Regions from separate parts of the Luteibacter sp. KNZ12-1A genome, predicted to be linked through region 1. Evidence: predicted binding sites of a transcription regulator. Region 1 holds the regulator's gene; the other holds the start of a gene.
What was found. The regulator HrcA, encoded in region 1, represses chaperone genes, less so after heat shock. The targets are predictions, from matches to a motif close to TTNGCACTCNNNNNNNNNGAGTGCNAA.
Positions count from the first base shown of each region.

Region 1 (5,707 bases):
GCGAGGGCAGCATCACCAGCAGGCCGTCGAGCAACAGCTCGCCCATCGCCGCTTGGGTGGGCCGCTCGCGAAACGCCAGGATCATGACCGGCACCACCAGCAGCACGCCCAGGTAGTTGCCGAGCAGGTCGCTGCCGAAGGTGGTACCCAGCATCTCCACCGGGGCGGCGGGATGCATGGAGGCCATCATCGCGGCGTTGCCGGCGGTGGCCACCGTGGCCGTGACCATGGCCGAGAGCAGCAGGCGGGCGACGTCCTCGGGCGTATTGAGGCTGGCGTGCAGGTGCGCGCGACGCAGCAGCCACAGGCAGGCGGCCACCATCAGCGGCTCGGGAGCGTCGCCCAGGACGAAGCCCGCGCCCCCGATCGGCAGGCCGCTGCGCCATTCGCAAAAGGCGCTGGCGGCGATCTCGGCGCCGAGGATCCAGAACCAGTGGCGCGTGCGCATCAACAGCAGCGCGCCGAAGCGCAGGCCGAAGGGCAGCACCCAATAGGGCTGCTCGGTCGGCCACAGCATCACCCACGCCGCGGCGTACGCGAGCGCGAACAAGGGGCCGGCGAAGCGTGAAAGACCGTGTAGTCGCATTGGCGGCAATGTTACACGGCGGATGCGCGGAGCCGACGGCGGCGATCGGGCCGTACGCACGCGTCGGGAGAGCCTGCTACATTCTGCCCATGCCAAGAATCGTCCTTGTAGATGACCATGCCATCGTCCGTGAGGGTTTCAAGCGCCTCATCGAGCTGGAACCCGACCTCGACGTCGTCGCCGAAGCCCGCAACGCCGACGAGGCGGTGGACGCTGTCACCCAGCATCGGCCGGACCTGGTGGCCGTGGACCTGTCCCTGCCGGATGGCAGCGGGCTGCCGCTGATCGAGCACCTGGGCAGCATCGCCCCGGGCATGAAGATCGTGGTGCTGAGCATGCACGACGGCGAGCCCTACGTATCCGAGGCGCTGCGCCGTGGTGCCCGCGGCTACGTGACCAAGGGCGTGGCGCCCGAGGAACTGGTGGCGGCGGTGCGTTCGGTGCTCGGCGGCGACCAGTACCTGAGTTCCGACCTGCGCGAGCGTCGCTCGGGCCGGCCCACGACCGACCTGGACCCGTTCAATCGCCTGACGGCCCGTGAACGGGAGGTCTTCCTGCTGCTGGCCGCCGGACGCGCACCGAAGCAGGTGGCCGCGGAACTCGGGATCGGGCAGAAGACGATCTACATCCACCGCGCGGCGGTGATGAACAAGCTCAACGCCGGCTCGGAACTGGACCTCTACCGCATGGCGCAAGAGCGCGGCCTGATCCGCACCTGATCACCCCTGGGCGCGATCCAGCATCTTCTTCGCATGCGCCCGGGTCTCCTTGGTGATCTCCACCCCCCCGAGCATGCGGCTGAGCTCGTCACGCCGTCCGGCGGCATCGAGCGAGTGGATGCGCGTGCGCGTGGCCTCGCCATCGCTCTCCTTCGCCACCTGCAAATGCGAGTGGCCCTGGGCGGCCACCTGCGGCAGGTGCGTCACGCAGAGCACCTGCACGCGCTCGCCGAGGGCGCGCAGCTTCTGGCCGACCACTTCGGCGACCGCGCCGCCGATGCCGGTGTCCACTTCGTCGAAGATCATGCAGCCGATGTTGTCGTTGCCCAGCGTGGCGACCTCGATGGCGAGGCTGATGCGGGCGAGTTCGCCACCGGAGGCGACCTTGCGCAGCGGACGCGGCGGCTGCCCCGGATTGGCACTGACCAGCAGTTCGCAGCGCTCCCGTCCCTGCGGATCGGGCTCGTCGCCCTCGGCGCGTTCCAGCGAGACTTCCAGCCGTCCACCGGCCATGCCCAGTTCGCCCATCAAGCCGGCGACCGTGGCGCCAAGGCGTGCCGCGGCCTCGGCGCGTGCCGTCGACAGGGCGGCGGCGGCGGTGTCGTAGGCCTGGCGCAGGCGGTCGCGTTCGCGACCGAGGCGGTCGAGCGCGTCGCCGGCGCCTTCGAGTTCGGCCAGGCGCTCGCGGACCTCGTCGGCCTTGGCCGTGAGTTCGGCGATGGGCAGGCGGTAGCGGCGTGAGAGATCGTGCAGATGGGTGAGGTGGGTATCCACCTCGGCCAGCCGCTCGGGATCGAGTTCGACATCCTGTGCGTAGCGGCTGAGGCCGTCCACGGCTTCGCCCACCTGAATCTGCGCGCTGTCCAGGAGTTCCAGCGTCGGCGCGAGCGTGGCGTCGAGTTCGGCCAGTCGCGACAGTTCCGCGTGCGCGCGGAGCAGGGCGCGGCCGATCGCGAACTCGCTTTCACCATCCAGCATCTCGACGACGCCGTTGGCGCCCTCGGCGAGGCGGCCGGCGTTGGCGAGACGGCGGTGCTGTGCTTCGAGGTCTTCCAGCGCGGCCGGGGCCAGCGCCCAGCGGTCGAGTTCCTCCAGTTCGTGGCTCAGCAGCTCGATCTGGTGTTCGCGGTCGTCGCCACCGGAGAGCGTGCGGATACGCGCCACGGCGTCGCGCCACGCCTTGGCCGTTTCGCGTACCTGGGCCAGCAGCGCTTCGTTGCCGGCATACGCGTCGAGCAGGGCCATCTGGTGCTGGCGCGAGAGCAGGGCCTGGTGCTCGTGCTGGCCATGGATCTCGACGATCAGCGCGGCCAGCGCCGACATCTGGGCGAGGCTGGCCGGACGGCCGTTGATCCAGCCACGCGAGCTGCCTTCGGTGCGGATCACACGGCGGAGCTGGCAGGTCTGCCCGTCGTCCAGTTCTTCCTGGCGCAACCAGTCCAGGGCCTCGGGCAGGCCGGTCAGATCGAATTCCGCGGCCAGTTCGGCGCGGTCGCTGCCGGCACGGACCATGCCGCTGTCCGCGCGGGCGCCCGCCAGGAGCATCAGCGCATCCACCAGCAGGGACTTGCCGGCACCGGTCTCGCCGCTGACCACGGTGAGGCCCGGCCCGAAGGCGACCTCGGCTTCTTCGACGACGGCGAACTGGCGGACGTAGAGCGAGGTGAGCATGGGCACGGGAGTGGCGAATGGAATCGCGCCGATTGTAGCGGCAGCGGCGTCGCAGAAGCCGAGACTTGCAAGCGGAGCGGCTAGACCTTATTGATAGCCCGAGGATCCGACCCCCTTCCCATCCAGTCAGGCGCATGAATCCGTTTTCCGGTCACGACATCGATGCTCGCGCGCGCCGGCTGCTGCGGACCCTGATTTCCCAATACCTGTCCGATGGCGAGCCGGTCGGCTCACGCACGCTGGCGCGGTCCTCCGGCCTGGAAGTCAGCCCGGCGACGATCCGCAACATCATGGCCGACCTCGAGGATGCCGGCCTGGTGGCCTCGCCGCACACCTCGGCCGGGCGTATTCCCACACCGCGCGGGCTGCGCCTGTTCGTCGACAGCCTGCTCGAACTCAAGCCGCTGCCGCGCGACGAGATGGCCCGCTTGCAAGGCGGCCTGCCGCCACACCAGACGACCACCCGCGACCTGCTCGGCAATGTCTCGAACCTGCTCTCGGCGATGACCCATTTCGCCGGGGTGGTCACCGTGCCCCGCCAGGGCGATTTCCCCCTGCGCCACATCGACTTCGTCAACCTGCCGGACGCCCGCGTGCTAGTGATCCTGGTGTTCTCGGACAACCAGGTGCAGAACCGTGTCGTCCAGCTGGCCCGTCCGCTGGAAGGCTCCGACCTGGAGCAGGCGGCGAACTACCTGAACGCCCAGTTCGCCGGGTTCCGCCTGGCCGATATCCGTGCGCACCTGGCCGCGGAACTGCGCGAGGAGGGCGGCGAGATCAACCGCCTGCTGTCCAGCGTGGTGGAACTGGCCACCGCCTCGTTCTCCGCCGACGAGGACGCGGACGATGTTCTCGTCAGCGGCCAGACCAACCTGATGGGTTATTCGGAACTGGCCGACATCGACCGGCTCCGCGATCTCTTCGACGCCTTCCAGCAGAAGCGCGACCTGCTCCAGCTCATGGAAATGTGCGTCAAGGCCCCTGGCGTGCGGCTGTTCATCGGCGAGGAGTCCGGATTCTCGGCCCTCGACGGCTGCAGCATCGTCACCGCCACCTATGGCACGAGTGGCCGCATGCTCGGCGCGATCGGAGTTATTGGACCGACGCGTATGGCATATGAGCGGGTGATCCCGGTGGTCCAGGCCACCGCTGGACTGCTCAGCGACGCCTTGAATCGCGCCGCGGCGACCTCATAAACCGCCACGGGAGGCGGGTTTACTATTTCCCGCGAATGTTCGGCCCCTCCATGGAGCGGGTCGGTAAGCTGACATTTGGAGTACGCATGCATAACAACGATCCCCACGTGCCGGATCCGGTACAGGACGGCGGCACGGCCGGCAACGAGAGTGTCAATGCCGACTTCGACGCGCTGACCGCGAAGCTGGCCTCGCTCGAAGCCGAGCTGGGCCAGGCGCGCGAGACGGTCCTGCGCGAGCGGGCGGAGATCGAGAACCAGCGCCGCCGTCTCCAGCGCGACCTGGACAACGCCCGCCGCTTCGCCAACGAAAAACTGCTGGGCGAGTTGCTCCCGGTGTACGACGGCATCGTGCTTGGCCTGGCCAACGAGTCGGCCGATGCGAAGGCCCTTCGCGAAGGCCTCGACCTGACGCTGAAGCAGTTGGAAAAGGTGATCCAGAGCAACGGGCTGAGCGTGATCGATCCGCTGCACAAGCCGTTCAATCCGGAACACCACCAGGCGATCAGTTCGGTCACCTCGAACGAACACGCACCGGGCACGGTGGTCGCGGTCGTGCAGAAGGGCTTCGTGCTCAACGATCGCCTGCTGCGCCCGGCGCTCGTCGCCGTCGTCGGCGATCACTGAATGAAAACCCCGTGTGGCGCGGTTTTCGCGCAGGCGGGGAGTCTCACCAGGCATTGAATCGATGGGGCCGGGCCCCATTTTCAAACACAGTCGCGGCCGCGGGGGCCGCTTAGCAATTCGGAGCAACTTCAATGGCCAAGATCATCGGCATCGACCTCGGTACGACCAACTCCTGCGTCGCAGTGATGGAGGGTTCGACCGCGCGTGTCATCGAGAACGCGGAGGGCGATCGCACCACGCCGTCCATCGTCGCTTTCACCAAGGACAGCGAGGTCCTGGTCGGTGCGCCGGCCAAGCGCCAGAGCGTCACCAATCCCAAGAACACCTTCTACGCGGTGAAGCGCCTCATCGGCCGCAAGTTCACCGACGCCGAGGTGCAGAAGGACATCAAGATCGTGCCGTACAGTATCGTCGCGCACGATAACGGCGATGCCTGGGTGCAGACCGCCGACGGCAAGAAGATGGCGCCGCAGGAGATCTCCTCGAAGGTGCTGATGAAGATGAAGAAGACCGCCGAGGACTTCCTGGGCGAGTCGGTCACCGAAGCGGTCATCACCGTGCCGGCATACTTCAACGACAGCCAGCGCCAGGCCACGAAGGATGCCGGCAAGATCGCCGGCCTCGACGTCAAGCGCATCATCAACGAGCCGACCGCGGCCGCCCTGGCCTATGGCCTCGACAAGACCGACGCGCGTGACCGCAAGATCGCCGTATACGACCTCGGCGGCGGCACGTTCGACGTGTCGATCATCGAGATCGCCAACGTCGACGGCGAGAAGCAGTTCGAAGTGCTCGCGACCAACGGCAACACCTTCCTGGGTGGCGAGGACTTCGACAACCGCGTCATCGATTACCTCGTCGAAGAGTTCAAGAAGGAGCAGGGCATCGACCTGCGCCAGGACCAGCTCG
Region 1 is NZ_JBPGXU010000027.1:34,466-40,172, reverse strand. Features, by position in the region: gene ACR9ZJ_RS08250 (MASE1 domain-containing sensor histidine kinase) at 1-586, opposite strand, end outside; gene ACR9ZJ_RS08245 (response regulator) at 676-1,305, shown strand; gene recN (DNA repair protein RecN) at 1,306-2,976, opposite strand; gene hrcA (heat-inducible transcriptional repressor HrcA) at 3,111-4,172, shown strand; gene grpE (nucleotide exchange factor GrpE) at 4,259-4,798, shown strand; gene dnaK (molecular chaperone DnaK) at 4,930-5,707, shown strand, end outside.

Region 2 (5,707 bases), on a different contig from region 1:
CGCGGATCGGCTCCATCGCCCGCTGGATCGCCCGTATCCGCCGTGCGGGGCCACGGGCGATCAGGACGCCGCCGAGCAGGCCGGGAATGAGTGTCAGTGACAGGCCCCACAGCAAGCCGCGGCGGATGATCGCCCCGATGCCGTCGATGGTCGTGCTTTCCTTCGCGACGACCAGGCGGTCGCCATTGGGCAGCACGCGGGTGATGCCGCGCGCGCGCATGGTGGCGTTGCGGGTGGGGCCGGCGAGGCTGGCATTGACCGAACGCACGACGCCCTCGTCGGTCAGTTCCTCGGGCACCTTGCTGATATTGCCGGCGATGCGCGCGCCCTTCGCGTCGAACAAGCCGATCCACATGAAGCCCTGGACGTCGATGGCGCTTGCCGCCTCGACGGTCGCCGGCAGGCGCCGCTGGTCCGTGTTCTCGAGGTAATGGATGCGCGCGGCGAGCATCTGGTCGACCACGCCCGACAGGTAGCGCGAGGCTTCCCATTGCACGACACCCAGCAGCACGACGGACCAGATCGCGAACAGGGCGCCATAGATGAGGATCAGGCGCGAGGTGGCGGAACGCCAGGCGTCAGTCAGCGGGCGCAAGGACATACCCCGAGCCGCGCACGGTGCGGATGAGTGGCGCCTGGCCGGCGCCGTCGATCTTGCGCCGCAGGCGGCCGATATGGACGTCGATCACGTTGGTGCCGGGATCGAAGTGGAAACCCCACACATGCTCGAAGATCATCTGCCGCGTCACCACCTGGCCCGCGTTGCGCATCAGGAATTCGAGCAGGCGGAACTCGGTGGGCAGCAAGGTGAGCGCTTCGCCATTGCGCTCGGCGTTATGGCGGACCAGGTCCAGTTCGAGGTCCGCGACGCGCAGCCGCGTATCGTTCGCGCTCGGCCGGCGCCGGCGCAGCAAGACCTCCGCACGCGCGGCCAGCTCATCGGGAGCGAACGGCTTGGTGAGGTAGTCATCGCCGCCCGCACGCAGGCCACGTACGCGATCGTCCACATCGGACAGGGCGCTGATCATCAGGACCGGCGTATCGACGTTGCGCTTGCGCAAGGCTGAGACCACATCGATGCCGTCCATGCCCGGCAGCATGCGATCGAGGGTGATGATGTCGTAGCCGTCCTCCAGCGCGCGCGCGAGCCCGTCACGGCCGTTGGCCACCCAATCGGCGGCAAGACCGTGCGCACCCAGCTCCGCGACGATGTCGCGGGCGGTCACTTCGTCGTCTTCGATGACCAGGGCCCTGGGCATCAGGATTCACTCCGCATGGACTGAGGCAACGGAAAACGGCCCCTCGCGGAGCCGTTCCGGATCTTACGCCAGTTCAGAAGATCAGGCCGCGATGGCGACGCGCATCTTCTTCATGGCATTCGCCTCGATCTGGCGGATGCGTTCGGCGGAAACGCCGTACTCATCGGCCAGGTCCTGCAACGTGGCCTTGTTGTCCTCGGCCAACCAGCGGCGTTGGATGATGTCGCGCGAGCGGTCATCCAGGTTGCCCAGGGCGGAGGACAGCGCGCCCATCTGGTTGTTGCTGGCATCTTCCTCGGCGAGGTTGTCGTACGGATCGGCGCCTTCGTCGACGAGGAACGCCGCGGGTGCCGGCTTGTCGTCGTCATCCGCGTCGGCCGGGGCCTCGAAGCCCACGTCACGACCCGATAGCCGCGATTCCATCTCGCGGACGGTGGCTTCCGGCACGCCCAGGTCCTGCGCGACGACGCGCACTTCCTCGGCGTTCATCCAACCCAGGCGCTTCTTGCTCTTGCGCAGGTTGAAGAACAGCTTGCGCTGCGCCTTGGTGGTCGCGACCTTCACGATGCGCCAGTTGCGCAGGATGAATTCGTGCATCTCCGCGCGGATCCAGTGCACCGCGAAACTGACCAGGCGAACGCCCTGGTCCGGGTCGAAGCGCTTCACCGCCTTCATCAGGCCGATGTTGCCTTCCTGGATGAGATCGGACAGCTGCAAGCCGTAACCGTTGTAGCCGCGAGCCACATGGACCACGAAACGCAGGTGGGACATCACGAGCTGCTTGGCGGCGTCGAGGTCGGCGTCGTCGTGGAAGCGGCGCGCCAGCGACTGCTCCTCGTCAAGGCTGAGCACCGGGATGCGATGGACCGCCGAGATATAGGAATCCAGACTGCCAACGACGCTCGGTAGCCCGTAGTTACGGGTGGCGAGGGCTTGGGACATGTGTGGAACCTCCTGAAAGTCTGTATGCAGATTAGCAGTCCCGAAGTGAGAGTGCTAAGTCAGCCCGAAGTTCATATCGGTTAACTGTACGCAATGGTACAGAAATACCCTCCGACTGTCCAGAGGACTCAGGGGGAGGTATTCAGGAGGCAGACGGCCGGCTATGGTGGGAGCCGACCCCGTCGGCGATGGGTGCTTGCCGTGACCTGGCCCGCTGCCGCGGGATCGCCGACAAGGTCGGCTCCCACAAAATCGGCTCGTACCAAATCGACTCGTACCAAATCGGCTTCCCCCAAAAAAAAGCCCCTCAACGGAGGGGCTTCTTTTCGATCGGTGTTTGCCGGTCAGTGCTTGAGCGTCTTGCGCATGCGTTCGAGAGCCTGGAGCTGGGCCAGTGCCTCCGCAAGCTTGGCCTGGGCTTCGGCGACGTCCATTTGCGGGCCACGGTTGGCCAGCGCGGCCTCCGCCTCTTCCTTTGCCTTCAGGGCGGCCGCCTCGTCGAGGTCGGCGGCGCGGGCCGCCGTATCGGCGAGGATGGTCACGACCTGCGGTTGCACCTCGAGGATGCCACCGGAGACGTAGAACTGCTGGCGTTCGCCGTTGGCGGCCACCACGTCCACGTGACCGGGCTTCAGGCGGGTGATCAGCGGGGCGTGACGCGGCGCGATGCCCAGCTCGCCAAGCTCACCGGTGGCGACCACGAGCGTGGCTTCGCCGGAGTAGATCTCGGCTTCGGCGCTGACGATGTCGACGCGGATGGTATGGGTCATGGGCTGGTCTTCCGTTGGTCGGGGATGGGGAAAGAGGGCTTACGCCGCCTTCTTCGCACCCATCTCCTCGCCCTTCTTGATGGCTTCGTCGATGCCGCCGACCATGTAGAAGGCCTGTTCCGGCAGGTAGTCCAACTCGCCGTCGAGGATCATCTTGAAGCCGCGGATGGTTTCCTTCAGCGCCACGTACTTGCCCGGCGAGCCGGTGAACACTTCGGCCACGTGGAACGGCTGCGAGAAGAAGCGCTCGATCTTGCGGGCGCGCGACACGGCTTCCTTGTCTTCCTGCGACAACTCGTCCATGCCGAGGATCGCGATGATGTCCTTCAGCTCCTTGTAGCGCTGCAGCGTCATCTGCACGCGGCGCGCGGTGTCGTAGTGCTCCTGCCCGATGACGGTCGGGTCCAGCTGACGGCTGGAGGAATCGAGCGGGTCCACCGCCGGGTAGATGCCCAGCGAGGCGATGTTACGGCTCAGCGTCACGGTCGCGTCCAGATGCGCGAAGGTGGTCGCCGGCGACGGATCGGTCAGATCGTCCGCGGGAACGTAGACGGCCTGGATCGACGTGATCGAACCGGTCTTGGTCGAGGTGATGCGCTCCTGGAGGACGCCCATTTCCTCGGCCAGCGTCGGCTGGTAACCCACGGCCGACGGCATGCGGCCGAGCAGTGCGGACACTTCGGTACCGGCCAGCGTGTAACGGTAGATGTTGTCGACGAAGAGCAGGACGTCCTTGCCCTTGCCGGTCTCGTCCTTCTCGTCACGGAAGAACTCGGCCATGGTCAGGCCGGTGAGCGCGACGCGCAGGCGGTTGCCCGGCGGCTCGTTCATCTGGCCGTACACCATCGCGACCTTGTCGAGAACGTTGGAGTCCTTCATCTCGTGATAGAAGTCGTTACCTTCACGAGTACGCTCACCCACGCCGGCGAACACGGACAGGCCCGAGTGCGCCTTCGCGATGTTGTTGATGAGCTCCATCATGTTGACGGTCTTGCCCACGCCGGCGCCGCCAAACAGGCCGACCTTGCCGCCCTTGGCGAACGGGCACATCAGGTCGATGACCTTGATACCGGTTTCCAGCAGCTCGCTGGCGGCGGCCTGCTCGTCGTACGACGGGGCTTCGCGGTGGATGACCCACTTTTCCTGCTCGCCGATCGGGCCGGCTTCGTCGATCGGGTTGCCCAGGACGTCCATGATGCGGCCGAGCGTGGCCTTGCCGACCGGCACCTTGATGCCTTCGCCGGTGTTGCGGGCGACGAGGTTACGGCGCAGGCCATCGGTGGAACCGAGCGCGATGGTGCGCACGATGCCGTCACCGAGCTGCTGCTGCACTTCGAGGGTGATCTCGGTACCGTCGATCTTCAGTGCGTCGTAGATCTGCGGTACCTGGTCGCGCGGGAATTCGACGTCGACGACCGCGCCGATGATCTGAACAACTTTACCCTGGCTCATGGAATGCTCCGGATGAATCTTCTTTAGGTTCTGTAGCGGCGCCGCTTTCGCGTCGCCATGGCTTGTTCGGTCAGACGGCGGCGGCGCCGCCGACGATTTCCGAGATTTCCTGGGTGATCGCCGCCTGCCGCGCCTTGTTGTAGACGAGCGTCAGTTCGCCGATGACCTTGCTTGCGTTGTCCGACGCGGCCTTCATGGCGACCATGCGCGCGGCGTGCTCGCTGGCGAGGTTCTCCAGCGCCGCCTGGTACACCACGGACTCGATGTAGCGCGTCATCAGGTGTTCGAGCACCGTGCGCGCATCGGGTTCGTAGATGTAGTCCCAGTCGTGCGTCTGCTCGACCTTCACGCCCTCGGACTTCTTTCCTTCCGTGTTCTCGAGCTCGGTGGCCACCAGCGACAGCGGCAGCAGGGCGTCGATGCTCGGCTTCTGCACGATGGTGTTGACGAAGTCGTTGTAGACGAGGAAAACGCGGTCGAGCTTGTTATCCGAATACGCATCGAGGACGACCTTGATCACGCCGATCAGGTCCTCGAGCTTGGGCTTTTCACCAAGATGCGTGGCCGAGCCGATCAGGTTCACGCCCTTGATGCGACGGAAGAACTGCACGGCCTTCTGGCCGATGGCGACGACATCGACCTCGGCGCCCTTGCCCTGCCACTCGCGGATCGAGGTCAGCGTACGACGGAACAGGTTGGAGTTAAGGCCGCCGGCGAGGCCGCGATCGGTCGACACCACGATGAAGCCCACCCGCGCGACGTTCTCGCGTTCGGTGAGGAACGGATGGGTGAAATCGGTGCTGGCCTGCGCGACGTGCGCGATGACCTTGCGCATCAGACGCGCATATGGGCGCGAGGCCTTCATCAGGTCCTGCGCCTTGCGGATCTTCGACGCCGAGACCATCTGCAGCGCGCCGGTCACCTTGCGCATGTTCTGCGTGCTTTTGATCTTGGTTTTGATTTCGCGGCCGCTAGCCATGGCTTACTCGTCTTTGAAAGGTGTCGCCAGCTCGCGGGACGGGCGTGATCGCCGGCGTCCCGCGCGTTTCGCTATTACCAGCTACCGGTCTTCTTGAACTCGTCGGCGGCGGCCTTGAAGGTCGCCTCGATGTCCTTGTCCCAGTCGCCGGTCTGGTCGATCTTCTTCATCAGGTCGCCATGGTTCTGGCGCATGAAGGCGTGCAGGCCCTTCTCGAACGCCAGCACCTTGTTGACCGGCAGGTCGTCGAGGTAGCCCTTCTCGGCCGCGTAGACCGACACGCCGAGTTCGGCGATCGAGAGCGG
Region 2 is NZ_JBPGXU010000107.1:5,355-11,061, forward strand. Features, by position in the region: gene ACR9ZJ_RS16420 (sensor histidine kinase) at 1-601, opposite strand, end outside; gene ACR9ZJ_RS16425 (response regulator transcription factor) at 579-1,259, opposite strand; gene rpoH (RNA polymerase sigma factor RpoH) at 1,341-2,201, opposite strand; gene ACR9ZJ_RS16435 (pentapeptide repeat-containing protein) at 2,363-2,512, opposite strand; gene ACR9ZJ_RS16440 (F0F1 ATP synthase subunit epsilon) at 2,546-2,971, opposite strand; gene atpD (F0F1 ATP synthase subunit beta) at 3,011-4,423, opposite strand; gene atpG (F0F1 ATP synthase subunit gamma) at 4,494-5,402, opposite strand; gene atpA (F0F1 ATP synthase subunit alpha) at 5,477-5,707, opposite strand, start outside.
Region 2: rpoH (RNA polymerase sigma factor RpoH) is a predicted target of HrcA. The motif match lies at 2,233-2,259, and genes of this name have one in related genera.